DNA from 3 places in the Rhizobium sp. NZLR8 genome. Region 1 is predicted to be linked to each of the others. Evidence: riboswitches for the same ligand, from Rfam matches in the RefSeq annotation. Region 1 holds a riboswitch; each other region holds the start of a gene.
The links. A riboswitch is a leader RNA that binds a small molecule or an ion and turns the genes downstream of it on or off. The one in region 1 is predicted to bind thiamine pyrophosphate.

Region 1 (10,178 bases):
GTGCGCGTTGTGATATCGCCTTCGGCGATATGAATGGTCATAAGGTAGCTCTCCCAGCGGCTAGAGCATTTCCGTTTTTCTTCGAATCACGAAAATGCTCTATCTCTTTGTTTTTACGCAATTCCGAACGCAAAACCGCTTCACACTTTTGCTGGAATTGCTCTAGCGCGTTGCGGAATGGGCGCGCTCCCCCAGCCGAACGCTATTCCGCAAGCAACATCTCAGGGAAGCCGCCGGCAATCAATAAAGCTATCTCGTGGATCGATAGGTTTTTTCTATCAGAGTTCTTCATCCTGCACGAGCACCCGCGCTTCGTGCAGCAAGGCCGACACGAGCGGCGTAAACGGCTCGCGATACGGCGCGACAAGCCCGACCAGATGATGCGCCTCCGGCTCGACGATCGGGATCATCCGAATTTCCACTGGAAATCCAAAGGATTTCGCGACGTTGCGCGGCATGATGCTCGCCCAGCGCCCGGTCCTGACATGCGAGAACAGCACGATCATCGAGTTGGATTCGAGCGTCGGATGTACCGTGGCGCCGGCTTCCGTCAGGTGCCGGTTGATGATGCGACGGTTCTGCATGTCGGCCGTCAATAGACAAAGCCGAAGATCACCAACCTCGCGCCAGGTCACGTTGTCGCGATCAGACAAAGGGCTGCCTGCAGCCGTGATCAGATTATAGCGCTCGGCATAAAGCGGAACCGTCGTAACACGGCCGAGCGGTTCGTTTTCGAGATAGGTGATGCCGGCATCAATTTCGAGATTCTCGAGCATGCTCAGCACCTGCAGCGAATTGCGCGAGACGATCGAGAAGGTCACGCCGGGGTGCCGTTCCTGAAAAGGCGTGGTGATACGCGAAAGCATGGCAAGCGCGGTCGGAATGGCGGCGAGGCGAATGTGGCCGGAAAGGCCGCGGCGCGCGGCGCGCATCTCTTCGCGCATGGTGCGGGCATCGCCGACGATGCGCCGGGCCCATTCCAGCACGCGCTGGCCTTCCGGCGTCAGCCCCTGGAACCGCGAGCCGCGCTGCACCAGCATGACGCCCAATTGATCCTCGAGCTGCCGGATAGCCGCCGAGAGCGTCGGCTGCGAGATCCCGCACTCCTCGGCGGCACGGCCGAAGTGCTTTTCATTGGCAAGGGCGATAAAAAATTCCAGCTTGTCGATCATCCGGTCTCCCGCGACATTTCGCGTCCGGCCTCATCTTCGACATAGCAGCCGTGCTTCGCAAGGGCGGGTACTAATGCATGCCGCCAAAAGTGTGCAGCGGTTTTGGGACGACGACATGCATAAAACAAAGAATTAAAGCGCGTCGCATGAATCAAGTTTTATGCGACGCGCTTTAACAGTTTTCCGCAGCCGGAAAAAGATCGAACAGCGATTCGAGAAAACCCAGCACGTTGACATTGCCGATGCTGTAATAAACCTGCCTGCCCTGACGGCGCGTATTGACCAGGCCTTCGAGCCTCAAACGCGCAAGTTGCTGCGAGACCATCGCCTGCTGTATGCCGAGAATATTTTCGATTTCACCGACCGTTCGCTCCTCTTTCGCCAGTATGCAGAGGATCAGAAGTCGGGTGTGATGCGCCAAAGCTTTCAGCAGGTCGCTCGCTTCATGGGCTTTTCCAGCGAGTTTATGCAACTCCTGGCCGGTCATACCCGGCTCCGGTTTAGGCAACGGCATTCGATATCTCGGAAGGAGGCGGTGAGGTAGATCAGTACAATAGCATATTCGCACAAGCGAATTGGTCAATAGTGATGAAATGCCAAAAAAGGTCCAAGTAAATCAGCAGATAAGCTGTCCGCCATTGATCTCGATCACCTGGCCGGTGATGTATCCCGAGAGTGAGGGAGCTGCCAGGAACAGATAGGCGGGAGCGCAATCCTCCGCCGTGCCGAGTCGCTGCAGGGGGATGGATTTCCGGGTCTGCTCCAGCTTTTCTTTGGAGGAATAGCGCTCGTGGAAATCCGTCTCGATCGTTCCCGGCGAGACGCAGTTGACGCGGATGCCATCCGGGGCAAGCTCGCGGGCGAGCGCCTTGGAATAGGTCGCAACAAAGGCCTTCGAGGCCGAATATATCGAAGAGCCGGGGCTTCCGCCGGTCAGCGCCGAAATCGAAACAGTGTTGATGACGGCAGCGCCCTCGGCCGCCTTCAATGCCGGCAGCAATGCCCGCGTCAGCGCCACCACCGAAGTCTGGTTGAGCCGTATGACTGCCTCATATTCTGCGTCGGTCAGCGTGGCAGCGGGAAACCGGCCAAGCATGGTGCCGGCATTGTTGACGAGCACATGCACCCTGTCGAAGAAAGCGAGGACATCGTCGGCAAATTGCGCCGCCCCACCGATGGCGGAGAAATCGGCGTGCAGCAGCAGCGCCCGTCTTTCCGATTCAGCGGTCAGCAGGAAATCCGGCAGATCCCGTCCCGGCTTGCGCCCGGTATGGACAATCACCTTCGCGCCGCAGTCCAGAAACTGCCGGGCGACTTCAAGGCCGATGCCGCGGCCGGCGCCGGTCACGACGACATTGCGATTTTCGAACAATCTGGGATGAAACACGAAGCCGTCCTCCTCGCGGACAGTGCCGCCGGTTGCGTCACTCGCCCTTAACATATGAGCGCACCGACCGAAAGAAAGGCGCGCACCGATCTTTCCGGGGAAAACCAGGACTAGTTTTCGGCCTCCAGAAGCCGCGCACCCGGCCCTTCCTTGCCAAGCCGGTCGCAGGGATTACGCAGCGGACAGCTTTCGATCGACAGGCAGCCGCAACCGATGCAGCCGGTCAATCGGTCGCGCAACAGGCTGAGCCGCCTGATTCGCGCGTCGAGATCATCCTTCCAGCGCGCCGACAGCGTCTGCCAGTCGGCAACGGTCGGCGTTCGTCCCTGCGGCAGGGACTCGAACGCTGACTGGATTTCCGAAAGCGGAATGCCGACACGCTGCGCCACCTTGATGATGCCGAGACGGCGAAGCACATCGCGCCCATAGCGCCGCTGGTTGCCGCGGGAGCGGATGCTCGAGATCAACCCTTTGGTCTCGTAAAAATGCAGCGCCGAGACGGCGAGGCCGCTGCGCTCCGCCACTTCACCGACTGTCAGGAGCCTGCCGAGCGGCGTCGCAGGAATCGTATCCATCGCCTATTGACCTCAATATTAGTTGAGGTTTTATACCTGTTGCTCCTGCAATCGTAAAGTCCAATCGCAACAAGGAGCGACACATGAAAACACCCACCAGGCTGGCGGTCATCTACGGGAGCACGAGGGAAGCATCTGCGACCGGGTGGTCAAGTGGCTGACGGAGGAGCTCATCCGCTTCCCGCAATTCGATATCGACATCATCGACCCGCTGGATTTTGCGCTGCCGACCACCCGCGAATTGGCACATCCCGAAATCGCCAGGCTCGCCGAGCGGCTCGGCATGGCGGACGCGTTCATCATCGTCACGCCGGAATACAATCACAGCTTCACCGCCTCGCTGAAATTCGTCATCGATTTCTTCTTCGAGCCTTGGCAGGGCAAGCCGGTCGCCTTCGTTTCCTATGGCGGTATTTCCGGCGGCCTGCGCGCGGTAGAGCAGCTGCGCCTCGTCTTTGCCGAACTCCACGCCGTCACGATCCGCGATTCGGTCAGCTTCGCTGCGCCATGGAACCGCTTCGACGCGGAAGGCAGGCTCGACACTCCCGACGACGCGCTGCGCTTGCTCGGCCGAATGATGGCAAGGCTGGAATGGTGGACACGGGCGCTCGCCACCGCCCGTATCGATCGTCCCTATGCCGATATCGCCGCCTGAGACAGAAAGCTCCGGTTCCGTTCCCAGCAGGTACGGAACCTCTGGGAACACCCGGGCAGGACCTCGGTCCGGGTGTTGTCCGTCATATCAGGTTCATTCCGACCACGCGGACGGGTCTGCAATTTTGCGGTTGCGGGAAGAAAACCGCGATGATAGTTTCCGCCGAAATAACAGGGGAGCTCCGTATCGCCGGGGCTGAGATGCGAGGCGCAAGCCTCTGGACCCTTCAAAGCTGATCTGGGTAATGCCAGCGGAGCGAGGTTCAGATGTTCTCAGGCGCACAAGTGTCACTCTATCCGATGTCCGGCAATTTCGTCGGCATCATTCTCGATGCCGTCAAGGCGTTCGACCCCTATCGCGACCGGCTTCGCATCGAGACCGATGATATCTCCACCCTGCTGGTCGGCCCGCCTGATGTCCTCTTCGCGGCCATGCGCGATCTTTTCGTCGTCGCCGCCAATACCGGCGAGCATTGCGTGCTGTCCGCCGCGGTCTCACGCGGCTGCCCAGGTGAGCCCGACGACGCCATCTGCGGCGTCAAGCCCTCTGCCGGCCGGGCGGAGCCGCTTGCCGACCGGATTACATCAGCCCTTGCCGCCGTTGAAACCACCACGGAGACCGGACAGCCGGCGGCCGCGCAATTCTCGCTCTACGTCATGGGAACCGGCAGCCATATGGACGAGATCTATGGCTGCATCGATTTCTTGAAGCGCTCCGGCACCTTCGACCACGCCAAGAATTTCTGTACCCGGCTGGGGGGAGATGCCGGCGCCGTCTTCGCGACCATTCATGAGGCCTTCTATCGCTTCGGCGACCCGGTGGGACACGTGACGCTCGACATCACGGTCTCCGCCAATACAGCGCCGCGCGTCTTAGCAGACGCGCAAGGGACGCCGTAACACTTTAAATTGCTGCATAATTTTCCCTTAAATCGATTCCGATTTAAGGAATTATGCAGTGCCCGACGAAAGCCTGAAATCGAACGCTGATGACATCGCCACAACCATCGGATTCGCGCCTTGCCGCGCTCCGCGCCGCTCTCTACCGGGGCATACCGGCCTTTCTCGCGGGCTGCGCGTTTTTGGCGGCATGGGAACTCTATGTCGATCTTTCCGGCATCAAACCTTCCATCCTGCCGGCGCCTTCGCGCATTGTCATCCAGGGCTGGCTGAACCGTGAGGCGCTAATATCAAACACCTGGCCGACGCTGGGTGCGACACTCGGCGGTTTCGCGCTGTCGCTTGCCTTCGCCTTCGCCGCTTCGATCCTGATGGATTTCGTGTCTTTCATGCGCCGGGCATTGCTACCGATTTTCATCGCCAGCCAGACGCTGCCGCTGGTGGCGATCGCGCCCCTTGTCGTCCTCTGGTTCGGTTTCGGCCTGTTGCCGAAGATCCTGCTGGTGGCGCTCGTCACCTTCTTTCCGCTGTTGGTCGCCCTGCTGCAGGGCTATCAATCGACCGACCGCGACATCGCCGAATTGCTGAACTCGATGAAGGCGAGCCGCTGGCGGATTTTCCGCCTGGCGCGGCTTCCCTCCGCGCTGCCCTATTTCTTCGCCGGCCTCAGGATCTCGATCACCTATGCCGTCGTCGGCGCGATCTTTGCCGAATATGCCGGCGCCGCCCGCGGCCTCGGCATCTATATCCTCAACGCCAAGAACAATTTCCGCCCCGATCTCGTGCTTGCCGCCGTCGTCATCAGCGCCGCGCTCACACTCTGCCTCTTCGGGCTGACGCTATTGATCCAGCGCCTCGTCATGCCCTGGCAACGATCCCAGGAGTCGCGGCGATGAGCGATACGATGGTCGAACTGCGCAACATCTCGAAGTCCTTCGACGGCATGAAGGTGCTGGGCGATATTTCGCTCACTGTGGCAAACGGCGAGTTCGTTTCGATCGTCGGCCCGTCCGGCTCAGGAAAGTCGACGGTGCTCCGATTGCTGACACAGGCGCTTCGCCCCGATTCCGGCACCGTGCTTTTCAAGGACGCGCCGCTGGAACGGGCGCCGCATTCATTCGCCTTCATGCCGCAGCGCGATGCGCTGATGCCCTGGCGCCGGATCATCGACAATGCGGCACTTGGCCTCGAAGTGCGTGGCATGAGCCGCCGCGCTGCCCGCGCCACTGTGGCGCCACTGTTTGAGCGCTTCGGCCTTGCCGGTTTTGAACACCATTATCCATCCGAACTATCAGGCGGCATGCGCCAGCGCGCCGCCCTGCTGCGCACTGTCGTCCAGACCCAGGACATGCTGCTGCTCGACGAGCCGTTCGGCGCGCTCGACGCGCTGACGCGCACACAGATCCAGGAATGGCTGCAGAGCATGTGGACCGAACACCGCTGGACGGCGCTGCTGATCACCCACGACGTCCGCGAGGCCGTGTTCCTCTCCGACCGGATCTACGTGCTTTCGGCCCGCCCGGCGCGTATCATCCGCGAATTCCACGTTCCCCTGCCCCGTCCGAGAAGCCTTGCCGATCTCGGCTCGCCGGCGGCCCAGGCGATCGAAACCGAAATCCTGCAAACACTGCTTCATCCGCTCGAACAGGATGATTTTAGGCCGGTCGGCTTAAAATCTGAATCCTGTTCTACATTATAGAGTTAGAGCATGATGTCGTGAGAAAACCGCTCACACTTTTCGGCATCATGCTCTAGAGACCTGAGGAGGTCACCATGCTGCTTCTCACCCGTCGCCAGACGATCTTAGCCGCCATCGCCGCAAGCCTTGCCGGCCGCCCGGCCTTCGGCCAGTCAGCGCCCGCAAAGGTGCGCATGGCGCTCGATTGGACACCCAACACCAACCATATCGGCATCTATGTCGCCAAGGCGAGGGGCTTCTATACCGCCGCCGGCCTCGACGTCGAGATCCTTCCCTATGCCGACACCAGCGCCGGAACGCTGGTGTCGAACGGCGTCGCCGATTTCGGCATCAGCAGCGAGATCGAGGCCCTCATGCAGCGCGCCGCCGGCGGCGACGTGAAGATGGTCTACGGCGTCGTCCAGACCGAAACAGCGCGCCTTATCTACAAGGGCGGACGCGACGACATCAAAAGCCCTAGAGATCTCGACGGCAAGACCTATGGCGGCTTCGGCGGAACCTGGGAGAGCGCTTTGATCTCCGCGATGATCCGCAACGATGGCGGCAAAGGCGAGGTCAAGACCGTCACGCTCGGCACTTCCGCCTACGAGGCGCTGGACAATGGCTCGATCGATTTCACACTGGAGATCTACACCTGGGAAGGCATCGCCGCCGAGCTGGAAAAACGCAAGATCGGCCGCTTCCACTATGCCGACTATGGCGTTCCCGACGAACAGACGACGGTCATCGTCTCCAGCGACGCCTATCTCTCGGCAAATCAGGAAAATGCCCGCGCTTTCATTCAGGCAACGCGAAAGGGTTATGCCTATTCCGTCGATCATCCCGACGAAGCCTGCGCGCTGCTGATATCAGGAAGCAACGGCGCGCTGATGAACACGGAACTGGTGAAAGCTTCGCAGAAGGCATTGATCGACGGACACTTCCTGAAGTCCGAGGCCGGCGTAATCGGCACCCTCGACCCGGCCAAGGCCGATGCCATCGGCGGCTTCCTGGTCGCGAACGGCATCCTGGTCGACGCGAATGGCGCCGTACTCAAGGAGAAGCCGGACTTCTCCGCCTATTATACCAACGAACTGCTGGCCTGAGCCATTCCCGCCTTGCCCATCGCGGTTTTCCGCGGAAAAGCCCTTGGGCACTGCATAATTTCTTAAATCGGAATCGATATAAGAAAAAATTATGCAGTTATTCAAAGTGTTACAGTGCCACGCGTCTGAAAGGCGCGCGGCGCTGTAAGGCGAGGGACAAGATGCGCCAACAGGAGAGACTGGCCGGAGCGGACTTTCTGCGCGCGGCAGCCTGTCTGCTGGTGTTCGCCCACCATCTCGCGCTCCGGCTGGATATGCGCAGAATTCCCGACGAACTGGGACCCACCGCAAACATCCTCCGCTTCGGCAATTTCGGCGTTGCCATCTTCTTCGTGCTTAGCGGCTTTCTTCTTGCCCATCCCTTCTGGCGCGCGATCGACGACGGCAGCACCATGCCCAGCCTCCGCCATTACACAATCCGCAGGGCGGCACGCATCGCTCCGGGCTTCTGGGTGGCCGCAACCGTCAGCTTCACCCTCAGCCTGACGCTGCTTGCTCTGCCGCTGACGGCGGAGCTCGCCTTCCGCTATGTCTCCGGGCTACTGTTCATGAGCCAGTGGCATTGGCGCACATTCTTTCCCGTCGAAGCCGACGGGCCGCTCTGGTCCATTCCCTTCGAGGTCACCAGCTATGTGCTCCTGCCTCTCTGCTTTTTCCTGCTATTTCGTTTGCCCATCCTGAGGCAGCGTCCGTTGCTTGCCCGCTTTGCCTGGCTCTGCGTCATCACCGCTGTACTCTTGGCCCATGTGCTGATCCTCACCGTCTTTCCGCTCGACGATATCGGACGCGGCTGGCAATACGGCTTCCAAGGCGGGGCAAAGGAGTGGATGCCGCGATATAATCCGATCGGCTTCTTCGCCATCTTCGCATTGGGCGCGCTTGCCGCCGGCGTCGAAGTCATGCTCCCAAGAAGGCCCTCCGCCTGGTTCGATGCCGCAGCGCTGCTGGCCCTCGCTGTTGCCGGTTACCGTCTCGTCATATCGCCCGGCGGCTCCGCCGAAGCTTACGGCTGGCTCGAAATCCCCTATGGCTTCCCGGTCTTTCCGCTGGCGATCGCAACGGCGCTCGTTTCGCTCTGCCATTCGCAACGCCTCGGCAGGCTGCTCGACAACGCGCCTGTCCGCTACATCGCGAAAATCTCATTCGGCATCTATATCTGGCAGGAAATCATCCTGATATCGATCCAAAGGCTCGACCCGGGCTCATTCGGCGTTTCCTCGGAAATTGTCGTCACCGGCTGGCTGCAGTCTTGTGGATTGGCAGCCGCGCTCGTCCTTCTGGTCGCAAGTCTCAGCTATCATATGCTGGAAAAGCCTGCGATCGATGTCGGCAATCGCCTGACATCCCGCCAATCCAATCGGGCTACTCCTTTTAAAGTATAATTCTCCAGCAAGCTCAACTACTGGCATTATCTTTAAAAGGAAATACTCCCATTTTTGGTCTCATTCGGGTTAGCAATTTCTTATTTAGACCGATGACAAACGATACGAGAGCATGTATTTGTCTCTCTTCAGTTCAGTATCGCATCTAAACTTGTGGACCTTGCGTTATGAATGCTTTTACTTCGAAGACGAATTCACGCTTCGATCCGTCTCAGCGTCAGGACAAAACCAAGACCCTGGTTATCGCCAACTCCAACATTCGCCAGCCGGATAGCTTTTCCCTTGTCGAAAGAAAGATGATCGTGCGGCTGGGCACGAAGCGGATGTTCGATATCGTCGCCTCGGTCAGCGCCCTCATCGTGCTGGCGCCGTTTTTTCTGGCAATCGCTGTCTTCATCAAACTCGACGATGGCGGTCCGGTATTTTTCCGCCAGATCCGCTGGGGGCTCCACGGCCGGAAGATCACGGTGTTCAAGTTCCGCTCGATGCGCGCCGACGCTTGTGATCCGAGCGGCATTCAGCAGACCGTCAAGGGCGACAGCCGGATGACAGCTATCGGCGCGGTGCTTCGCAGGACCAACATCGACGAGCTGCCGCAGCTTTTCAACGTCCTGTTGGGCGAGATGTCGCTGGTCGGTCCGCGCTGCCATGCTGTCAATATGCGCGCAGCCGGCAGGCTCTACGAGGAGCTGGTGCCGGACTACCACCAACGCCACATCATGCGCCCGGGCATCACCGGCCTGGCGCAGACACGCGGCTGGCGCGGCCCGACGGCACGGCCATTGCAAGCGCGCGCCCGCATCGCCTGCGATATCTACTATGTCAGGCATTTCAGCCTGCTGCTCGACTTGAAGATTCTCTTGAAGACGCTCGTCATCGAGCTGCGTGGCGGCACCGGCTACTGAGACGGCTACGTCTTCCTTTGAAGCCGCCGATGGACATTGCCTGACCATTCCGAGGTATGAACCAACAAAAAAGGCGGCTGTTGTAGCCGCCTTTGATCGTTGCAGTCGATTGCGATCAATCCTGCTGGACGACGCCGCTCAGATGCGTCAGCTCCATGATGAAATGCTCGAGCTTCGACTTGTGCTCATGCAGCTCGGTATTCTCGAGTTCCGCGCGGGCGGCCTCGATGCGACGGGTCAACTCGTCCTTGTGAAGTTCCTCGACCGGAACAGCGGATTCGGCAAGCAATGTGCAGCCGGTCGGCAGGATATCGGCAAAACCGCCGAATACGACGTAATCCTGCTTCTTGCCGGAAGCCGAACGGACGCTTACGACACCAGGCTTGACCGTCGTCATTGTCGGCGCGTGGTGCGCCATG
Region 2 (10,178 bases), on a different contig from region 1:
ACTACATCTGCTTTATGCGCCGCCAGCCCGTTAGGCAACTGCCATTGGGCCAAGCCAACCTACCGATCGGCCATCACCAGATGACCCGGTCCGACTTCACGATAGAAGGTGGCTGGAGGCTGATAGTCGACCGGGCGCATCGGGCTCTTGATCTCGTCATTCGCCACCATCCGCTTCTCATGGCGGCGGTCGGGATCGGGCACCGGCACGGCGGCGATGAGTTTCCTGGTATAGGCATGCTGCGGATTTTCGAAGACGGCGGCCCGCGGGCCGATCTCGACGATCTCGCCGAGATACATCACCGCCACCCGGTGGCTGACGCGCTCGACCACCGCCATGTCGTGCGAAATAAACAGGAATGCGAGGTTGAGGCTCTGCTGCAGGTCCAGCATCAGGTTGATCACCTGCGCCTTGATCGAAACGTCGAGCGCCGAGACGCTTTCGTCGGCAACGATGACCTTCGGCTGCAAGGCAAGCGCCCGGGCAATACAGATGCGCTGGCGCTGGCCGCCGGAAAATTCATGCGGGTAACGCGCCGCCATATCCGCGGACAGGCCGACCTTCACCAACAGGTCGGCGACCACGTCCCTTGCGTGCTTTGCATTGCCCATCCTGTGTTCGAGATAGGGTTCGGCGATCGCAGCACCCACCGTCATGCGCGGATTGAGGCTGGCAAAGGGATCCTGGAAGATCATCTGCACGGATTTTCGCATCTCGCGCAGCTCCCTCCTGTCGAGGCCGAGCACCTCCCTGCCCTCGACGAGAACGGAACCGGCTTGCGGCTCGATGAGCCGCAAGATGGCGCGCCCCGTCGTCGATTTACCGCAGCCGGACTCGCCGACGAGCGACAGCGTCTCCCCGGCATGGAGATCGAAGGAGACGTTCTCGACCGCGTGCACGCGGCTGGTCAGCCGGCCGAACAGGCCGGAGTGAATGTCGAAACGCTTGGTGAGGTTCTTCACCTCAAGGACCGGCGCCATCGCGACCGTATCGGCGGCTTCGGCCGGAATGTCGGATTCCCCCGTCGCCGTATTGACCACGGGGAAACGCAGAGGCCGCTGGCGGCCCTGCATTGAGCCGAGCACCGGCACGGCCGATAGCAGCGCCCTGGTATAGGGATGTCTGCCGCGGTGGAAAATATCGGCGGTGAGCCCGCTTTCGACCTGTTCGCCGCGATACATCACCACCGTCCGGTCGGCGATCTCGGCGACGACGCCCATGTCATGGGTGATGAACAGAACCGAGGTCCCCTCCTCCTCCTGCAGCATCTTGATGAGATCGAGGATCTGGCCCTGGATCGTCACGTCGAGCGCCGTCGTCGGCTCGTCGGCGATCAGCAGTTTCGGCCGGCTGGCAAGGGCCATGGCGATCATCACCCGCTGGCGCATGCCGCCGGAAAAACGATGCGGATATTCGCCGAAACGCGAGGCGGCAGAGGGGATGCGGACTTTTTCCAGCAGCCTAATCGTCTCGGCTTTGGCATCGGCTCGGCTCATATCGGAATGGCAAAGCAGCGCCTCGGAGATCTGGTCGCCGATGGTGAAGAGCGGATTGAGCGATGTCATCGGCTCCTGGAAGATCATCGCCACCTCGTTGCCGCGCACCTGCCGCATGGCATGTTCCGGCAAGGCCAGCAGGTCGCGGCCGCCGAGCAGCACGCGGCCCTCGACGCGGCTCGTATCCGCCTGCAGCAGCCGCATGATGGAGAGCGAGGTGACGCTCTTGCCCGAGCCGGATTCGCCGACGATCGCCACCGTCTCGCCGGGTGCGACGGTGAACGAGACATCGCGCACCACCGGCTTCCAGGCGCCATCCACCAGAAAGGAGGTGGTTAGCCTGTCGACGGAAAGAACGGGTGCGCTCGTCTCGATCGGTTGCGCTTGAACCTCAGCCATATCGCTCCCCTTGCGGCTTAATCCGGCCAGCGCAGCGCGGCATCGAAGCGGTGCCGGCTGCGGTTTTCGATCGGCGTCGCGATGATTTCGTTGGAAGCGCGCGCCTTGTCGAGTTCCTCGGCCAGGCGGTTTGCGACGATGACGTCCTGGCCCGGATGCAGGTTGCACGGGTCGAGATAGAAATAACGGTGCTCCACCTCATGGTCGCGCACGATGATCGGCGGGTTGCCCCTCGCCAGCGCATCGGCCAAGTCCCAGGCGGTGATATGGGCCTCTTCGGGATCGACGATCAGGCGCAGCCGCTCGAGCGGATTGTTGGTCGGGTCAGGCTCGATCAGCGAGGTCAGGCCGGGGCGGCCATCGAGTGTGCGCTTCCACAGGTTGAGATAACCGGTCTCGCGTTCGCGGATGCCGGCATGGTCACGGTTTTCCCAGGCTTCCAGCGCTGCCATGACGCCGAAGATGCTTTCCTTGCCGACCTTCATGCCGCGGCCGATGCCCATGTTCTGCAGGAAGGCATGGCGCACCAGTTCCTTCCGGCCGGCAACGATGCCGGAGGTCGGGCCGCCGAGGAACTTGTGGCCGGAATAGAGGGCGATATCGGCCCCCTGCTCCAGGAAAATCCGGAGATCGTATTCCGAGGCGGCATCGACGATCACAGGCACGCCCTTGGCATGGGCGACCTCGACGAATTCCTTGAGGTTCAACAGGCCGTAATCGACGACATGGTGGGAGACGACATAGACGGCGGCGGCTGTTTTGTCGGTGATCGCCTTTTCCATGTGGAAGCGATGCGTCGAGGTCGCCTGGCCGATCAGCACGGCCTTGCCGCCGGCAAGCCGGATCGCCTGGTCGACCGGAGCGCCGTAGCTCACCACATGGCCCATCTGCACCAGCACTTCGTTCTTCTCGGGCACGGCATCCGGCAGCTTCTCGATCGCCAGCAGATTGTCGCCGGTGATGGCGCCGGCGGCCGCCAGCGAAATACCGGCCGAGCAGGAGGCGGTGACGAAGCCCGCCTCACCGCCGGTCAGCCGGGCGATGATGGCGCTTGCCTTGCGCTGCAGGTCGTTGATCTCGACGAAATGCGGCAGGATCGATGCCATCGCCTCGATCGCCTCCGGCACGACGATCGACGCGCCGAGGCTGGTCATCGTGCCGGATACGTTGATGACGGGCCGAAGGCCGAGCGAAGGTCTGATATCATTGGGCATGAAGGTCTCCAGAAGTCTGGGTCGAGGAACGGGCCATGGGTGGACCCTTCTCCAAATATGAAAGCTCTCGTCAGCCATTCAAGGCAACGATCGCCTCGATCTCGACGGTGATGTTGCCCGGCAGCGAGCCGAAGCCGACGGCTGAGCGCGCATGTTCGCCGGCCGCGCCGAAGACCGCGATCAGCAGATCCGAGCAGCCGTTGATGACGCTCGGATGATCCTCGAACTCAGGCACGGCATTGACCATGCCGAGCAGCTTGACCACCCGCTTGACGCGGGAGAGATCGCCGAGCGCATCATGCATGACGGCGAGCAGATTGATGCCGGTCAGCCGTGCATGCCGATAGGCCTCCTCGACACTGACGCCGGCGCCGACCTTGCCGGCATGCAGGAAGCCATCGGCCTCGCGCGGCCCCTGGCCGGAGAGGTAGAGCATATTGCCCTCCACCACATGCGTCACGAAATTGGCGATCGGCGGCGGCGGCGGCGGAAGCTTGATGCCGAGGGCGGCTAACCGTTGGTAAGGCGAGTTCTCGACCTTGCCGGCGGCGGTGGGAAACTGATTCACGCAAACTCCTGTCATGCAAATTTGGATTGGGCCGACGTCTGGTCGGCGGATTAAAGGTCCTTGCGAAGTCTTGGATCGAGCATGTCCCTGAGGCCGTCGCCGACCATCTGCAGCGACAGCACCGAGAGGATGATGGCGACACCCGGAAACAGCGTCATCCAGTCGGCCTGGCCGATATATTGGCGGCCGGCGGCGATCATCGTTCCCCAGGTCGGGATTTCGGGGCTGACGCCGAGGCCGAGGAAGGAGAGCCCGGCTTCGGCGAGCATGGCGCTGGCGAAGAGGAAGGTGGCCTGCACCAGGATCGGCGAGAGCAGATTGCGCAACACATGCCGGGTCATGATGTGGAAGGTCGAAATGCCGAGCGCCTTTGCCGCCTCGACATAGGGCAGCTCGCGAATGACCAGCGTCGACGCACGGACGATGCGGGCAAGGCGGGGCGCATAAACGATCGACAGCGCGATGATAACCGTGGTCAAGGAGGGACCGAGGGCGGCGACAAGCGCGATCGCCAGCAGAATATCGGGAAAGGCCATCATCGCGTCGATCAGCCGGGCGATCGGCGTATCGAGCTTCTGGAAAAAACCGGCAAGCAGGCCGAGTGTCACGCCGATCACGGCTGACAGGCTGACGACCGCCACCCCGACGAGCAGCGACAGGCGGCCGGCAAAGATCGTGCGCGAGAAGACGTCGCGGCCGAACTCGTCGGTGCCGAAGAAAAAGGTGCCGCTCGGCGGTTTCAGCCGGTTGACGATGGAAAGTTTGGACGGCGAATAGGGCGCGACGACAGGGGCGAAGACCGCCAGCAGCACGAAGATCGTCAGGATCAGCAGGCCGAAGGCCACCGTCTTGCGCTTCAGCAGGCGGCGGACGAATTTGCTGCCTTCGCTCTCGGCGGGCTTGATCGCGATATCGGCCATCAGTAGCGCACCCTCGGATCGACCAGCAGATAGAGCATGTCGATTGCAAAATTGATCAGCACGTAGAGGGCGGCGATGACGAGCAGCGCCCCCTGGATGACGGGGTAATCGCGGCGCAGCACCGCCGAGACGACGAGATTGCCGACACCCGGCAGGCCGAAGACGGTCTCGGTGACGACGGCGCCCGAAATCAGCACCGCCGCCGTCAGGCCGAGCACCGTCAGGATCGGGATCAGCGCATTCTTCAGCGCGTGCTTGAGGATGACCTTGCGCTCGACCAGCCCCTTGGCGCGCGCCGTGCGGATATAATCATCGCCGAGCACATCGAGCATCGACGCGCGGGTGAAACGCAGGATCAGCGCCGAGGAGACGATGCCGAGCGCGAAGGCCGGCAGGGTCAGATGATACATCCGCTCAAGGAAGGTCGAGCCGGGGCCGCCATAACCCGAGACCGGGAAAAGGTTGAGCCGGACGGCGAAGAACTGCATCAGGATGAGGCCGAGCCAGAAGCTTGGGATGCTGGCGGCAAACATCGCCAGCGTCGTTGCCGCCTGGTCGACGAAGGAGCCGCGCCGATAGGCCGCATAGATGCCGATCGGCAGCGCGATGACGCCGGCAATGGCCAGCGAAAACAGCGTCAGGAAGAAGGTCGGCTCGGCGCGGTCGAGCAGAGCCGAGGTGACAGGCATGTTGAGGAAGATCGACTGGCCGAGATCGCCCCTCAGCAGCTGACCGATATAATAGAAATATTGCAGGCCGAGCGACTGGTCGAGGCCGAGGCGGCTCCGCAGATCGGCAACATCCTGCGGCGTCGCATCCGGCCCGAGCATGACGGCAGCCGGGTCCCCCGGCGTCACGCGCACGATGACGAAGACGATCGTGACGACGAGAAACATCACGACGATCATGCCGAACAGGCGCTGGAGGATGTAGCGGATCATGAATGCTGGCCTTCAAGCCCTTGCAGATGCGGCAGAAAAGAAGACCGGCACCGGCCACGAAGGGCCAGCGCCGGCGGCGATGTTTACTTCTTGATCGAAGCGTTCCAGAAATACGGCCATGGGGCCGGATCGACACCTTCGAGCTTGACCGATTTCGCCGAGACGGCGTTGAAATCGCCGATCTTCATAAAGGGCGCATCTGTATAAACCGCCTTCTGGACATCGGCCCAGAGCGCGGCGCGCTTCTTCGGGTCGACCTCGGCGGTGAAGGCATCGACGGCGGCCTTGCGGGCCGGCGTATCCCACCAGCCGGGCGAGCTGGTCGAAAGCGAGCCGATCAGGGCCGGCTCCGGCAGGAACGGGCTGTGGGTGATGTAGATATCCCAGAGCTTCGGATCGGTGCGGCGCTGAGTCAGCGTCGCCCAGTCCACCACCTGCATATCGACGGTGAAGCCGGCAAGCTTCAGATATTCTGCGGCGACCTGCGCCATCTTATAGTGGAATTCGTACTGCCGGCTGGTCAGGATGCGGATCGGCTCGCCATTATAACCGGCCTTCTTGGCAGCAGCGGCCGCCCCTTCCGGATCCGCGAGATTATAGGCGCCTTCGACGCCGGCATCGGTCGACCAGGAAAAGGACTTCGGATAGATGGCGCCGTCGAGCGCATAGAAATCCTTGCTGCCGAAAGCGGCGGCCAGCATGTCTTCCATGCTGAGTGCCTGGCGAATCGCCTTGCGGACCTCGACATTCCCAGCAACACCTTCCTTCGTGTTGAAGACGAAGACCGGATAGCCGAAGGGCTTCAACATGACCGGCTGCGAGGCAGTCGACGCCTTCACCTTGTCGTAGGATTCGACGGCGATCGAATCGACATAATCATACTGGCCGGAGACGGCGGCTTCGACACGGGTGTTCGGATCGGGCACCGGCACGAAGCGGATTTCATCGAGATATTGATGGCGGGCGCCGCCATAGCCATTGCTGTCGCCGTCACGGGACTTGTAGCCATCGAAGCGGACGAGCTGGATATACTGGTCGGCCTTGCGCTCCTTCAGCATATAGGGACCGGTGCCGATGAACTCCTTCATCGGCTCGTCCTGTTTTTCCGAGGGAATGATGATCGCCGCCGAATTATTGAAGGCAAGCAGCGAAGTCAGCGGCGCATAGGGCTGCTTCAGCGTGATTGTGACGGTCGAAGGATCGACAGCAGTGATCTTGTCGATGAAGCCCGACACCTGCTTGCCGCGCGAGGCGATCTTCATCCAGCGGGTCAGCGAGGCGACCACATCGTCCGAGGTCATGTCGCTATTGTCGTGGAACTTGATGCCGGTCCTGAGCTTGATCGTATAAGTTTTGCCATCGGCGCTGATCTCAGGCAGGCTTTCGGCCAGCAGCGGCGTGACGTTCCAGCTCTTGTCGAAAGTGTAGAGCGTTTCGAAAATATGCTGGGTGACAATGCCGACGAGATCGGCCGTCGACGACATCGGATCAAGCGTCGGCGGCTCGCCGATCGTCGCGACATTGATGACGCCGCCCTTTTCCTGGGCAAGCAGGGTCGAGGGCAGGGCGACAAGCGCGGTGCCAAGGAGAAATGCGACAAGTGTTTTCATGTGAGGGCTCCCGGTCAAGTTCCACAATTATGTAATCACTCTTTTTGTAAAAGAATAAGAGCTGGATTGATCCTGTCAAGCGTGGGTGACCGATTATGCCTCTGCCGGGATACCGGAACGCGAGAAAACACAATCTTCGGCTGCGCCCTGCACGAAGGCTGCGCATTATGCCAAGCACACGGATGGTCAGGCTTCAGCGGAACGGGAGAAAAGAATGAACATCAATTTCAAGGGCGGAAAATGGCTGAACGAACCGGCCAGCTGGCACGCCGACGACACCGCCCTCACCCTGACGACCGATGAAAAAACCGATTTCTGGCGGGAAACCCATTACGGCTTCACCCGCGACAGCGGCCATTTCCTCGCCTTTCCCACGGCAGAGAGCTTCACCGCCCAGATCCGCATCCAGGGCGAATTCCGCACCCTCTACGACCAGGCTGGCCTGATGGTGCGCCTCGACGGGAAACGCTGGGTAAAAACAGGCGTGGAATTCACCGACGGCGAAGCTTTCCTCAGCACCGTCGTCACCGACGGCAGGTCCGACTGGTCGGTGTCACAACCCTTCAAGGGACTCGAAGATTTCCACATCCGCGTCACCCTCGCCAACGGCGCCCTGCGCATCCAGACCTCTTGCGACGGGAGCCGCTGGCCGCTGCTGCGGCTAGCGCCCTTCCCGGCCGCCGACGGTTACGAGGTCGGGCCGATGGCCTGCACGCCGGAGCGCAGCGGGTTGACGGTGCGCTTTTCGGAGTTCTCGATCGGGTTGGCGATTGCGACGGATCTTCATGATTTGAGTTAGACGCTATTATAAGATTCTCTGCGGACACGATCTGGGGTGATCCACGAATGTTGGCCGTTCTATTCGTTGCCCCTGCTGTAAATGCCACACAAATAGGACTGTCATTTTCGAGATGACATCCGCCCCATTCTCTGCGAAAAAGAGCGCGATGAGAGACAGGGGCGCCCGTCGACAGACGGGCTGAGAAGCACCCTTCGAACCTGAACCGGATAATGCCGGCGGAGGGAGTCGCTCGGGGTCGCGGCACTGCCGTACGAATGACCCCGTGCCCGCCCCCGCCTGAAAGGGGCCACATGCAGACCAGGACCACACCAGGAGCCATGCTGAAGGCGATGCGCGAAAAGCCGCCGCTCGTTCAGTGCATCACCAATTACGTCGCCATGAACATTGCCGCAAATGTTCTGCTGGCCGCCGGCGCCTCGCCCGCCATGGTGCATGCCGCAGAGGAAGCCGGCGAATTCGCCGGCATCGCCAATGCGCTGACGGTCAACATCGGCACGCTGTCGCCGCAATGGATCGACGGCATGCAGGCGGCGGCGAAGGCAGCGACCTCAGCCGGCAAACCCTGGGTGCTCGATCCGGTCGCCCATTATGCCACGGCTTTCCGCCGCGATGCGGTCGCCGGTCTGCTGGCGCTCAAGCCCACGATCATCCGTGGCAATGCCTCCGAGATCATCGCGCTCGCCGGCGGCGAGAGCCGCGGCCAGGGCGTCGACAGCCGCGATCCGGTTGAACAGGCGGAAGGTTCGGCGCGATGGCTCGCCGAGCGCCAGCAGGCGGTCGTCGCCGTCACCGGTGCAGTCGATTTCGTCACCGATGGGGAGCGGGCGGTGCGGATCACAGGCGGATCGGCCTTGATGCCGCAGGTCACCGCCCTCGGCTGCTCGCTCACCTGCCTCGTCGGCGCCTTTGCCGCCACAGTGCCCGAGGATATGTTCGGGGCGACGGTCGCAGCCCTTGCAACCTTCGCCATCGCCGGCGAAGAGGCAGCACTCGGTGCGGCCGGTCCCGGCTCCTTCGCCTGGCGCTTCCTCGATGCGCTGAACGCGCTTGACGCCGAAACGCTCGATGCCAGGGCCAGGATATGGGCCGCATGAAGACCTTCGATCTTTCGCTCTATCTCGTCCTCGACCCCGATCTCTGCGCCGGGATCGGCATGGTCGAGACCGCCCGCCTTGCCGTTGCCGGCGGCGCGACAATGGTGCAACTGCGCGACAAACATGCCGGCACGACCGGGATGATCGAGACCGGACGCGCGTTGAAACAGGCGCTTGATGGCACCGGCGCCCTGCTCATCGTCAACGACGATGTCGAGGCGGCTATCGCCATCGGCGCCGACGGCCTGCATATCGGCCAGGAAGACATGGATGCGGCGAGAGCGCGCAAGATGATCGGCCCCGGAATGATCCTCGGCCTGTCGGTCGAGACCGAGGCGCTCGCCGCTGCCGTCGATCCCAGCCTCGTCGATTATACCGGCGTCGGCCCGGTGTTTGCGACGCCGACCAAGGCCGACCACAAGCAGCCGATCGGCTTTGAGGGCCTGGCAAGGCTGGTGGCGGCTTCGCCGGTGCCGTCGGTTGCGATCGGCGGCCTGAAGGCAGAGCATGTGGCCGAAGTCTTTGACGCGGGCGCCAAGGGGCTTGCCGTCGTCTCCACCATCTGCGGCACGCCGGACCCTGAAGCCGCCGCTCGCCGCATCGCCGGAGAAATCCGAAAGGCCCGCGCATGATCCGCAACGTCCTCTCCATCGCCGGCTCCGATCCCTCGGGCGGCGCCGGCATCCAGGCCGATCTCAAGGCCTTTTCCGCTCGCGGCGTCTACGGCATGGCGGTACTGACCGCGCTGACGGCGCAGAACACTCAAGGTGTCACCGGGGTGCATCTGGTGCCGCCGCAATTCGTCGCCGACCAGATCAACGCCGTCTTTGCCGATGTGCGCGTCGATGCCGTCAAGATCGGCATGATCGCCAATGCCGGCATCGCCGATGCCGTCGCCAACGCGCTTGTTGCCGCACTGGCCGACCGGCGCAGCATCCCCATCGTCATCGACCCCGTCATGATCGCCAAGGGCGGCGCCGCCCTGCTGGCACCCGAAGCGGTCGACGTGCTGACCAGCCGGCTGCTGCCGCTGGCGACACTTCTGACCCCGAACCTGCCGGAGGCCGCCGCCCTGCTGCACCAGCCGGTGGCGACAAACCGGTCTCACATGGCGGCGCAGGCCGAGCAGCTGCG
Region 3 (10,178 bases), on a different contig from region 1:
GCACACAGGCTTCAACAGGTAGGAGCACGGCAGGAACATCGGAAGATGGTAAGAAAGCCTATTGGGAACCCGACCGTTACCCGGTACACGCAAGGCGCAGTTCAAATCTCTCTGCCGGTAATCAAATACGCTGACAACGCGCGCTCGCCTGCCAAAATCAAAGAAATTTGACGCGCAGGGTTAGCCCATCAAATTTACTGCAGAAAGGATTCGTTCTCCGTGTCATTTTGTTCTTCGAAACGCATTCGCATCGCCGCACTTGCAGCGACTGCCATCGTGCTGGGCACCCAGATCGCAATTGCGCAAGAACCGTCTATAGGGTCTCAGTGGCTGAACTCGCCGACATCTCGAGTAGAAGCGCTTGCGGTCCTTCAGACCTTGAATGCCAATCTCCTGAGTAACGCCAGTGCTACGTTGACCCTTGATCGCTGGTGCGCCGCGCACAAGCTCGCACCGGAAGGTTCTAAGATTGTAGCTCAGCGTGTGGGCGGGCAAGACAAGCCGGCCGATGAGCACATCCGCGAACTTCTGACCGTCGGCCCCGGTGAACTGATCGCCTATCGCCGCGTCCGCCTGGTCTGCGGCGACCGCGTCTTGTCGGAAGCCGACAATTGGTATGTACCCGCAAAATTAACTGCAGAGATGAATCAGGCGTTGAAGACCAGCGATATCGCGTTTGGCAGAGCCGTTCAGGCTCTTAATTTCACTCGCACAAACCTGTCTGCCAAGTTGCTCTGGTCCCCTCTATCCGAAGGCTGGGACATGGAGGGCTTAACAGCGCATGAAACAGGTCCCCTTACCCTGCCGCCGTTCCTGCTCGAACATCGTGCCGTACTGAAACTTCGAGATGGCACGCCGTTTAGCGCCTTGGTCGAAAGCTACACGGACAAAGTACTAGACTTTCCAGTTCCGCGCCTGCTTGCTCAATAGCGCTTCGGTAGCTCAGCATACTTGCTGAACTGCGCGGGACGAAAATCGACAGCCACTGCATGCGACAAAAGCGCCTGCCTTGCCGAAGCGTGTCGGTCGGGCGATTGCCCTTGTCGATTCGTTGAGCGCGGCGACCACGCACGATAGCCTAAGTGCAACCCGGATCCCAAGCCATGGCAGATTGTGGCTTGACAGTCTACTCGGCAAGCCTCTACCCTTTTTCGCATTCACCAGGGGGGTCCCGGCAAGGGGCTGAGATACTGCTATCGCGCGCAGTGACCCGTTGAACCTGATCCAGTTCATACTGGCGTAGGGACGGTGCAAGCGCTCGAAGGCAGTGGATTCACGTGTGGAATCCATGCCGGCGTCTTTTCATCATTCCGGCTGAGGACTGGGTCTCCAATCGAAAACTTGGAGCCTCAAACCATGAATATCGCCGCCACCCCAACCGTCACCACCGGCCCCTTGCCGTCATCCAGGAAGATCTACATTCGGGGGGACATCCATCCCGACATTTGCGTGCCGATGCGCGAAATCAGCCTGCATCCGACATCGGGCGAGCCGCCCGTTGTCGTCTACGACTCGTCCGGCCCCTATACGACCGAGGGCACCGAGATCCGTATCGAACAGGGGCTGCCCTCACTGCGACGTGACTGGGTTCTCGCCCGCGGCGACGTCGAGGCCTATAAGGGCCGCCATGTCCGTCCCGAAGACAACGGCTTTGCCAGCGGCGAAAGGCTGACGCCCGAATTCCCCGCGCTACGCCAGCCGCTGCGCGCAAAGGATGGCAGTGCAGTCACCCAACTCTCCTATGCGCGCGCCGGTATCATCACGCCGGAAATGGAGTTCATAGCCATCCGCGAAAACCTCGGCCGCAAGGCGCAGGCGGACGCCATAGTCCGCGACGGCGAGAGCTTCGGCGCCCACATTCCCGACCATGTGACGGCGGAATTCGTCCGGCAGGAAGTGGCGGCGGGTCGGGCGATCATCCCCGCCAACATCAACCATCCGGAAGCCGAACCGATGATCATCGGCCGCAATTTTCTGGTGAAGATCAACGCCAATATCGGCAACTCGGCCGTCACCTCATCGATGGCGGAGGAGGTTGAGAAGATGGTCTGGGCGGCCCGCTGGGGCGCCGATACCGTCATGGATCTCTCCACCGGCCGTAACATCCACAACATCCGCGAATGGATCATCCGCAATTCGCCGGTGCCGATCGGTACCGTGCCGCTCTATCAGGCGCTGGAGAAGGTCGAGGGCATTGCCGAGAACCTGACCTGGGAGGTGTATCGCGACACGCTGATCGAACAGGCCGAACAGGGCGTCGACTATTTCACCATCCATGCCGGCGTGCGGCTTCACTACCTCCCGCTCACCGTCAACCGCGTCACCGGCATTGTCTCGCGCGGCGGTTCGATCATGGCGAAGTGGTGTCTCCATCATCACCGCGAAAGCTTCCTCTACGAGCATTTCGAGGAGATCTGCGACATCTGCCGCGCCTATGACGTCTCCTTCTCGCTCGGCGATGGCCTGCGCCCCGGCTCGATCGCCGACGCGAATGATGCGGCGCAGTTCGCCGAACTAGAAACACTGGGAGAGCTGACCAAGATCGCCTGGGCGAAAGACTGCCAGGTGATGATCGAAGGCCCCGGCCATGTGCCGATGCACAAGATCAAGGAGAACATGGACAAGCAGCTCGAAGTCTGCGGCGAGGCGCCTTTCTACACGCTCGGGCCGCTGACGACCGATATCGCGCCGGGCTACGATCACATCACCTCTGGGATAGGCGCAGCCATGATCGGCTGGTTCGGCACGGCGATGCTCTGCTACGTCACGCCGAAGGAGCATCTCGGCCTTCCCGATCGCAACGACGTCAAGACCGGCGTTATCACCTACAAGATCGCGGCCCATGCCGCCGATCTCGCCAAGGGGCATCCGGCGGCACAGCTGCGCGACGACGCGGTCTCCCGCGCCCGTTTCGAATTCCGCTGGGAGGATCAGTTCAACCTCTCGCTGGACCCCGAAACCGCCCGCAGCTTCCACGACGAGACGCTGCCGAAGGAAGCCCATAAGGTGGCCCATTTCTGCTCCATGTGCGGCCCGAAATTCTGCTCCATGCGCATCTCGCACGATATCCGCGCCGAAGCGCAGAAGGAGGGGCTAGACGCGATGGCAGCGCGTTATCGCGAGGGCGGCGACCTCTATATGCCAGTTCAAACCCTGCAACATTCGGGCGAATGAGATGCGTGTGCTTGTCAAAGGGGCCGGCGTTGCGGGCCTGACGGTGGCGCATGAACTGCGCGCTCGAGATGCCGAGGTCACCGTGCTGGATCCTTATGACGGTTTCCTGCGTGCTGCTTCGTGGCTCGCGGGCGGAATGTTGGCGCCCTGGTGCGAGCGGGAGAGTGCTGATGACGCGGTACTCATGCGCGGTCTCACCGCCGCCGACAAATGGGAGGCAATGGTGCCGGGAGAGGTGCGACGAAACGGAACGCTCGTGGTCGCCTCGGCTCGCGATCTTGGTGAACTGCGACGCTTTGCCTGCCGCACGACGGGTTATGAATGGCTGGAAGAACCGGCGATCGCGGCGCTGGAACCCTCCATTGCCGGGCGGTTCCGGCACGGGCTGTTCTTTCGCCGCGAAGCCCATCTCGATCCCCGGCGAGTGTTGACTCTGCTGCGCACCAAGCTGACAGTTCAGGGGGTCACCTTCGTGGGCGAGAGCTCGCATGAGGAGAGCTTCGACAGTGTCGTCGATTGCACGGGCGCTGCGCAGATCGGCGAGGCCAAGGAGTTACGCGGCGTCCGCGGCGAAATGCTTTACCTTAGAAGCTTCGACGTGGATCTCTCCCGGCCGGTCCGCCTGCTCCATCCGCGTTTCCCCGTCTACATCGTCCCGCGTGGAGACGGTCTGTTCATGGTCGGCGCGACGATGATCGAGACGGAATTCGACGGGCCTATTGTCGCCCGTTCACTGATGGAACTGCTCAACGCTGCATACACGCTATTTCCGGCCTTTGCCGATGCAACCATAATCGAAACGGGTGTCGGAATCCGCCCAGCCTTTCCGGACAATCTTCCACGTGCAAGCCATCAGGCAAAGGTGATCTCGCTCAACGGCCTCTACCGTCACGGCTTTCTGCTCGCGCCAGCCATGGCGGCCGAGGCGGCTGAACTTGTCTTCAACCAACATACCACGGGAAGGAATGCCTCATGAAAGTGATCGTTAATGGCGAGGCCCAGGATGTCGCGGCTGAGACGCTGTCGGAGTTTTTAGTCCTGATGGAATACGAGGGTGACTGGCTGGCGACAGCCGTCAACGGTGAGCTGGTCCATCGAGAAGACCGGTTCGATCGTTCGCTCAACGACAATGACAGGATCGAAATCCTGTCGCCGATGCAAGGAGGCTGACGGATGCTGACGCTTTATGGATCCGAAATAAACTCCCGTCTGCTGCTCGGCACAGCGCGATACCCCTCTCCTGCCGTCCTCTCCGAGGCTGTCAGGCAATCGGCGACGGAAATAGTCACCGTCTCGCTTCGTCGTGAGATGTCTGGCGGCCGCACTGGGGGCGCCTTCTTCGAGATGATCCGCGCACTCGGCGTTCGTATCCTTCCCAACACTGCAGGTTGCCACAGCGTCGGGGAAGCGGTGCTGACCGCAAGGATGGCACGCGAGCTATTCGCCACCGACTGGATCAAGCTCGAGGTCATCGGCAACCATGATACGCTACAGCCGGATGTCTTCGGCCTCGTCGAGGCGGCTCGCATTCTCGTCAACGAAGGTTTCGAAGTCTTCCCGTACACGACCGACGATCTGGTCGTGGCCGAACGGCTGCTGGAGGCCGGCTGCAAGGTGCTGATGCCTTGGTGCGCTCCGATCGGCAGTGCCGCCGGGCCGCTCAATCCGACAGCGCTCAGAGCAATGCGGGCCCATTTCCCTGACGTGTCGCTGATCGTCGATGCCGGCATCGGTCGGCCGTCGCACGCAACTGCAGTCATGGAGCTCGGCTTCGATGCGGTTCTGCTCAACACCGCCGTTGCCGGCGCCGGAGATCCCGCCGCGATTGCAGCCGCCTTTGCCGCGGCAATCGCCGCCGGCAAGCAGGCCTTTGACGCTGGCGTGCTGGAGCCACGCGACATGGCCGTCCCCTCCACGCCGGTGATCGGAAAGGCGGTGTTCACATGAAGCTCGATCCATTCTACCTGATCGTCGACAGCGCCGAGTGGATTGCCCGGCTGGTACCGCTTGGCGTCAAGCTGGTGCAGTTGCGCATCAAGGATCGTCCGGAGACTGAACTACGCGCCGAGATCCGTCGCGCAGTAGCAGTCTGCGCTGAACATCAATCTCAGCTGGTCGTCAACGACCACTGGCGGCTTGCGATCGAGGAAGGTTGCGGCTTCGTACACCTCGGCCAGGAGGATCTTGCGACAGCGGACCTCGACGCGATCCGAGCGAGTGGCCTGAAACTCGGCCTCTCAACGCACGACGAACGCGAGCTGGAAACCGCACTGGCAGCGAGGCCTGATTATATCGCACTCGGTCCGGTCTACACGACGATCCTCAAGCAGATGAAATGGGCGCCGCAAGGGCTGACGCGGCTGAGCGAATGGAAATCGCGCATCGGCGACCTGCCTCTGGTCGCCATCGGCGGGTTGAATGTCGAACGGATCGAAGGCGTCCTTGCTCACGGGGCGGATAGCGTCGCGGTCGTGAGCGACGTCATCCGGCATGAAAATCCGGAAGTGCGAACAAAGCAATGGATTGTTGCCACAGCGCAGGCGAGAACCCCCAATCTTCAGTAAGTCGCCAGGAGGAAGCGGCATCATCAAAAAATCGGAGCTTCAACCACGTGGACACTGAAAGCTTGTCGTGCCGTGAAACGATATGAACTACTCACCTTACCTCTAGCCTCATTCGCGATCGTGCTCATGAAAACAACTGCGTCAGAGAATCTAGGCAAACTGTCGTCCAAGTCTTGATCATAAATACACATGGATCTAATGAGGCACGTCAGTGATCCTAGGAGTTTAGAATGCAAGTTCTGGTACGTGATAATAACGTTGAGCAAGCGCTCCGATTTTTGAAAAAGAAGTTGCAGCGCGAGGGCGTTTTCCGGGAGGCTCGACTTCGGGAGCGTTTTGAAAAACCCTCCGAAAAACGTGCGCGCGAAAAGGCTGAGGGTATCAGGCGTGTCCGTAAACTCGCTCGCAAAAAGCTTGAGCGGGAAAGTGGTATTGCGGCCCCGAAGAAGGCGAGAGCTTCTGGTCGCTAATGGCGATCGAGTGACGGATGTTTCGTCTGTTCGGCGCGTCCGATTTCGAAAATTTCCGGGTCGTCCAAATGGCGTGGATCGAACGACGTCGCCGGTAGGCCGGACCAGCACCTCCGCGGGAATATGCACGCCCGCGATGGTCACGTCGGTCCTTGGATAGCGCATGATGCCATCCCAGCCCGCGCCCGGCGGGTACATGCGCAGGATTTCCTCCACCGTCTTGCCCACCAGGGATGGATCGCCGACCAGGCGTTCGGCTTAGGGGAGCGCGCGTCATCGTCCGGTTATCGCAGGGGCTCGGGCTATTTCAGGTTCCCCAACCCGCAACGGTTAATGATACTGGTGGATATGCAACCAAAAGTGCAGAAAAGGTCTGACCCTACTCTCGACTAAAAGCTGCATCAGCGATTACACATTCATCGGGTGGAAGCAAATTTCGCATGGCAACGCCGCTTTACTTCAGCGGAGTGAACACCTGTTGCCACTTAGGGGGGTCTTATGAAAGTAATCTTTTCGCTCTTTCTTGTCTTTACGCTATCAGCAAGTTCGGCTACCGCACACAGCGGCGGAACTGACGGGAACGGCTGCCATACCAATCACAAGACCGGGGGCTACCATTGCCATTGAGAATTCTTGCGCTGATTGGAATGTACTTCGTCTCGACCAATATCTGCCTTGGCTGGGATGGCTTCGATAACGAAACGGGGGCCTCGGTCGAGATCGGTAAAGGCAATCTTGTGAGATCAGGCCAGACTATCGAGATCTACGACCACGGGTCCGGCGAATACCGCGACGTTGACGTCCAAAGCATTCAACGTTCTGGCGGATCCGTTGAAGTGGAAGTCTACGACAGTGAGAGCGGCGAATATCGCACTCTCGAGATGGATGATTGAAACCATGAGCAGGCGTCATGGTGGCGCCTGCTTCATATCGCCGTATAGCGTTGAATCTGATTTGCTCCTCTTCCTGAGAGTCAGGTTTTCAAACGCGCGGTCAGAATTGACGATCGGCCCCCAAACCGCGGTGTCAAAATCGCGATAGTTGCGCTACGTAGCTCCTGCACGCACTTGCTGGTATGGGGTGCTTGTTTCATTAAAAATCAGAGCAATCCATGTCTTTTGGTATCCTCACGCCAACCGGTGAATGCAGCATAGAGCCTGCTCCTGGCAGGCCCATCATCTTCCTCGGACCGAACGGTACTGGAAAGAGTCGCCTTGGCATCCACATCGATAGCCTTGAGGAGACGGGAGCCTCTTATCGTATCGGGGCACAACGCTCACTTGAGCTCCCAGATGAGGTTTTTTCGGAAAGGTACGAACGGGCCATTGGCTTGCTTCGCCGTGACAGCCGGCGCGTCCAGGCCTCGCCGGGATCAATGGAGCATAATTACGATGAAGTACTTGTCGCCCTCTTTGCCGAACGCCTCCGGGCACTGGAACTTGCGCACGAAAAATCGAAGGGGCGCCAAAATTCCATTCGACCGGTTACCGTGATCGACAGACTTCAGGAGCTTTGGCATGAGTTGATCCCCAGCCAAAGCCTTTTGTTTTCGGAAGCCACGGTCCGGGCGGTCAGGCTCGATGGCGATGGCGAGTCTTACGAGGCGTCCGCGATGAGCGATGGAGAAAGGCTCGTTCTCTATATTCTCGGTCAGGTCCTGCTGATCGAGACCGATAGCCTTCTGATTGTTGACGAACCCGAACTGCACATGAACCGCGCGCTGCTTGTACGTTTATGGGACCTTGTCGAGCGCGCCCGACCGGACTGCTCGTTTCTCTACGTGACACATGACATCGATTTCGCGGCGTCCCGTCGCAGTGCTCAACTATATGCCGTTCTGAACTATGTCCCGGCGACCTACAAGGAGGTGCTTGTTCGCACACGCACGCGGCTCGAGGAGGACACGCCGGCAATGTGGACGATCGAGCCCTTGCCCTCAGCGACTGAGCTACCGCGCGATCTTCTTGTGCGGATGGTCGGAAGCCGCAAACCAATCCTGTTTGTTGAAGGGAAGCAAGGCGGCCTGGACGAGACGATCTATAGGGCGATCTATGGTGATTTCACTGTCATTCCCTCCGGATCTTGCGGCCAGGTGATCCAGTTTGTCCGCAGCTTCCGCAAGCAGGAGGAGTTGCATTGGCTGTATTGCGCCGGTCTAGTGGATCGCGACAATCGCGATCCGGCGGCGGACGGTGCGCTTGAGGAGGGGATTTTTACACTTCCCGTTCAAGAGGTCGAAAACCTGCTTCTCGCGCCCGAAATTTTCTTTGCGTTGGCCGAGGAACTCAAGTTCGACAAGCGTGAGGCGACGCGCCGTTTTGACACGCTGAAGAGTGACGTCTTCGAAGCGGCAGGACGCGACGCAGACCGCGTCAGCCTGAGATACACCAGCAATGTTATCTGGCAATCCGGTAAATCAGTCGGCGCTAAAGCCAAGAACATCAAGGAGTTGTCGCGCGTTTACGCCGAGCTTACGGCCAAAACCGACCCCTCCTCGATCTATTCTGATTTTCACTCAAAATATCAGGGCGTCTTGGAACAGCGGGACTTCGAGCAACTTCTCCTTCTATACGACAACAAGAACAAGCTTTTGGACATGCTCGGGAAAGCATTGGATCTGCAAGGCAGAAGCGCGCTCGAAAATCTCGTGTCCCGGCTTCTTGTATCGCCAACCGCGAGCCCACTGACCGGCGCCCTAGTGCAACGACTTCCGGTAATTGATGCTGGTATGTCCTGACACGAAGGCAACTTCCGTGAACACTTCGTCCGCGGCTTCTGGCCGCTTCGGAAGCTCGGGGGCGATGAGACCTCATGCTTGCTACCCTCGGCGTCCGCTCGATCTCGCCTCCGCCCATGCTGACGCCGGAACGCGCAAGAGGTGCGGCAGCCTCGCCGATCGATTGGTTGCAAAGCCCTATCCGGTTGACGCTTTGATCGATCTGGCCAGGTAACATCTGGCTTCATCGTCGTCCTCGGACGACCTTCAAGGGAACGAAGGTTTAGCGCTCCGACTTGATCCAAACGAGGTCCTCGAGAAGTTGCGGCGAGAAACCCCGATTGCCATTGTCGCCCTTCGTATGTGCTTCATCTGAAGTTCCTACTCCCACTGGCATGTTCGAGCGGCGGGCGTCCCCTTCGCCCAAGTTTGTCAGACCAAGAGGAAGTCCGAAGCGTGGACGTCAGGCCCGGCCGGAGCGTCGCGAAGTGAATTGGGCTTCGCCTGCAGCACGTCCGTTCTCGTCATGGGTCAGCTAACCTGTCGTCGTATCAGGACGATGCGGTCGGTGAGATTCTGCGCCTGTCCGCGGTTGGCTACGGCATCGCTGTACGGCAGGTCGAGCACGAAGAAGTGCGCCTTCCGCTCCACGCCGCCAATGACCACCATGGCTTCACCGAAATCTGCCTGCGCATGCCCTGGCGGATGCGACAGCAGCACGAACTCCCTCTTGGTGACGTTTTTCCCGCTCGCAATATATTCCTTGATGACCGCACACGTCCAAAGACGGTCGAACACCCGCCTGGCCGTATGGCGCTGCTTACGCGGCAGCTGATGTCTTCTTCCAGTCAATGATCGATGGTCGAAACAAACGCATTCAGCTTCGGCCGCCGGATCGGTGACTGACGCTGATAGCCGGACGGCGTTAAATACGACGGCATCTTGGCCTCGCTATCGCGCAATATGTTTAAATGCTTCGCCGCCCGACGCCAGCTCATCCCTTCCGAGCAAGCCAGACGGACCCTCAGATACAATTCCACGGTATAGATCCACCCCTCCTGCAATCGGCGCAGAAGAAAAGGTGGCCGGCTTTTACGCCCCCCGCGCCGGGACTCTCCCGGCGCTGCCGTGGCCGAGTTTTGCACCGCCGCTCTTATAGGACGCGCCATACTAAAATTGCGGCGCCGGTCATTACGCTCTCACAGGGGTGAACAGTCTCGCAACTGACTTAACGGGTCCGCTATCAGCTATGAA

Region 2: linked by a shared signal. The riboswitch ahead of thiM (hydroxyethylthiazole kinase) and the one ahead of HJB89_RS14850 (YkoF family thiamine/hydroxymethylpyrimidine-binding protein) in region 1 are both predicted to bind thiamine pyrophosphate.
Region 3: linked by a shared signal. The riboswitch ahead of thiC (phosphomethylpyrimidine synthase ThiC) and the one ahead of HJB89_RS14850 (YkoF family thiamine/hydroxymethylpyrimidine-binding protein) in region 1 are both predicted to bind thiamine pyrophosphate.

What each region holds. Positions count from the first base shown of each region.
Region 1 covers NZ_JABDVY010000005.1:373,908-384,085, reverse strand. Annotated here, with positions in the region: gene HJB89_RS14880 (formate dehydrogenase subunit gamma) at 1-41, opposite strand, end outside; gene HJB89_RS14875 (LysR family transcriptional regulator) at 279-1,172, opposite strand; gene HJB89_RS14870 (helix-turn-helix transcriptional regulator) at 1,345-1,686, opposite strand; gene HJB89_RS14865 (SDR family NAD(P)-dependent oxidoreductase) at 1,789-2,559, opposite strand; gene soxR (redox-sensitive transcriptional activator SoxR) at 2,670-3,134, opposite strand; partial or broken gene HJB89_RS14855 (NADPH-dependent FMN reductase) at 3,218-3,789, shown strand; TPP riboswitch at 3,952-4,065, shown strand; gene HJB89_RS14850 (YkoF family thiamine/hydroxymethylpyrimidine-binding protein) at 4,056-4,688, shown strand; gene HJB89_RS14845 (ABC transporter permease) at 4,778-5,584, shown strand; gene HJB89_RS14840 (ABC transporter ATP-binding protein) at 5,581-6,387, shown strand; gene HJB89_RS14835 (ABC transporter substrate-binding protein) at 6,462-7,472, shown strand; gene HJB89_RS14830 (acyltransferase) at 7,634-8,854, shown strand; gene HJB89_RS14825 (sugar transferase) at 9,022-9,759, shown strand; gene HJB89_RS14820 (F0F1 ATP synthase subunit epsilon) at 9,875-10,178, opposite strand, start outside.
Region 2 covers NZ_JABDVY010000001.1:548,349-558,526, reverse strand. Annotated here, with positions in the region: gene HJB89_RS02675 (ABC transporter ATP-binding protein) at 60-1,895, opposite strand; gene HJB89_RS02670 (aminotransferase class V-fold PLP-dependent enzyme) at 1,913-3,109, opposite strand; gene HJB89_RS02665 (RidA family protein) at 3,180-3,692, opposite strand; gene HJB89_RS02660 (ABC transporter permease) at 3,728-4,597, opposite strand; gene HJB89_RS02655 (ABC transporter permease) at 4,597-5,538, opposite strand; gene HJB89_RS02650 (ABC transporter substrate-binding protein) at 5,622-7,148, opposite strand; gene HJB89_RS02645 (DUF1349 domain-containing protein) at 7,363-7,947, shown strand; TPP riboswitch at 8,095-8,191, shown strand; gene thiM (hydroxyethylthiazole kinase) at 8,241-9,044, shown strand; gene thiE (thiamine phosphate synthase) at 9,041-9,676, shown strand; gene thiD (bifunctional hydroxymethylpyrimidine kinase/phosphomethylpyrimidine kinase) at 9,673-10,178, shown strand, end outside.
Region 3 covers NZ_JABDVY010000021.1:87,881-98,058, reverse strand. Annotated here, with positions in the region: gene HJB89_RS30710 (hypothetical protein) at 220-930, shown strand; TPP riboswitch at 1,153-1,264, shown strand; gene thiC (phosphomethylpyrimidine synthase ThiC) at 1,357-3,174, shown strand; gene thiO (glycine oxidase ThiO) at 3,176-4,150, shown strand; gene thiS (sulfur carrier protein ThiS) at 4,147-4,344, shown strand; gene HJB89_RS30690 (thiazole synthase) at 4,348-5,121, shown strand; gene HJB89_RS30685 (thiamine phosphate synthase) at 5,118-5,738, shown strand; gene rpsU (30S ribosomal protein S21) at 5,969-6,208, shown strand; partial or broken gene HJB89_RS30675 (cytochrome P450) at 6,235-6,463, opposite strand; gene HJB89_RS33890 (YHYH domain-containing protein) at 6,707-6,835, shown strand; gene HJB89_RS30665 (DUF5334 family protein) at 6,826-7,101, shown strand; gene HJB89_RS30660 (DUF4435 domain-containing protein) at 7,320-8,945, shown strand; gene HJB89_RS33885 (hypothetical protein) at 9,456-9,722, opposite strand; gene HJB89_RS30650 (M20 family metallopeptidase) at 10,168-10,178, opposite strand, start outside.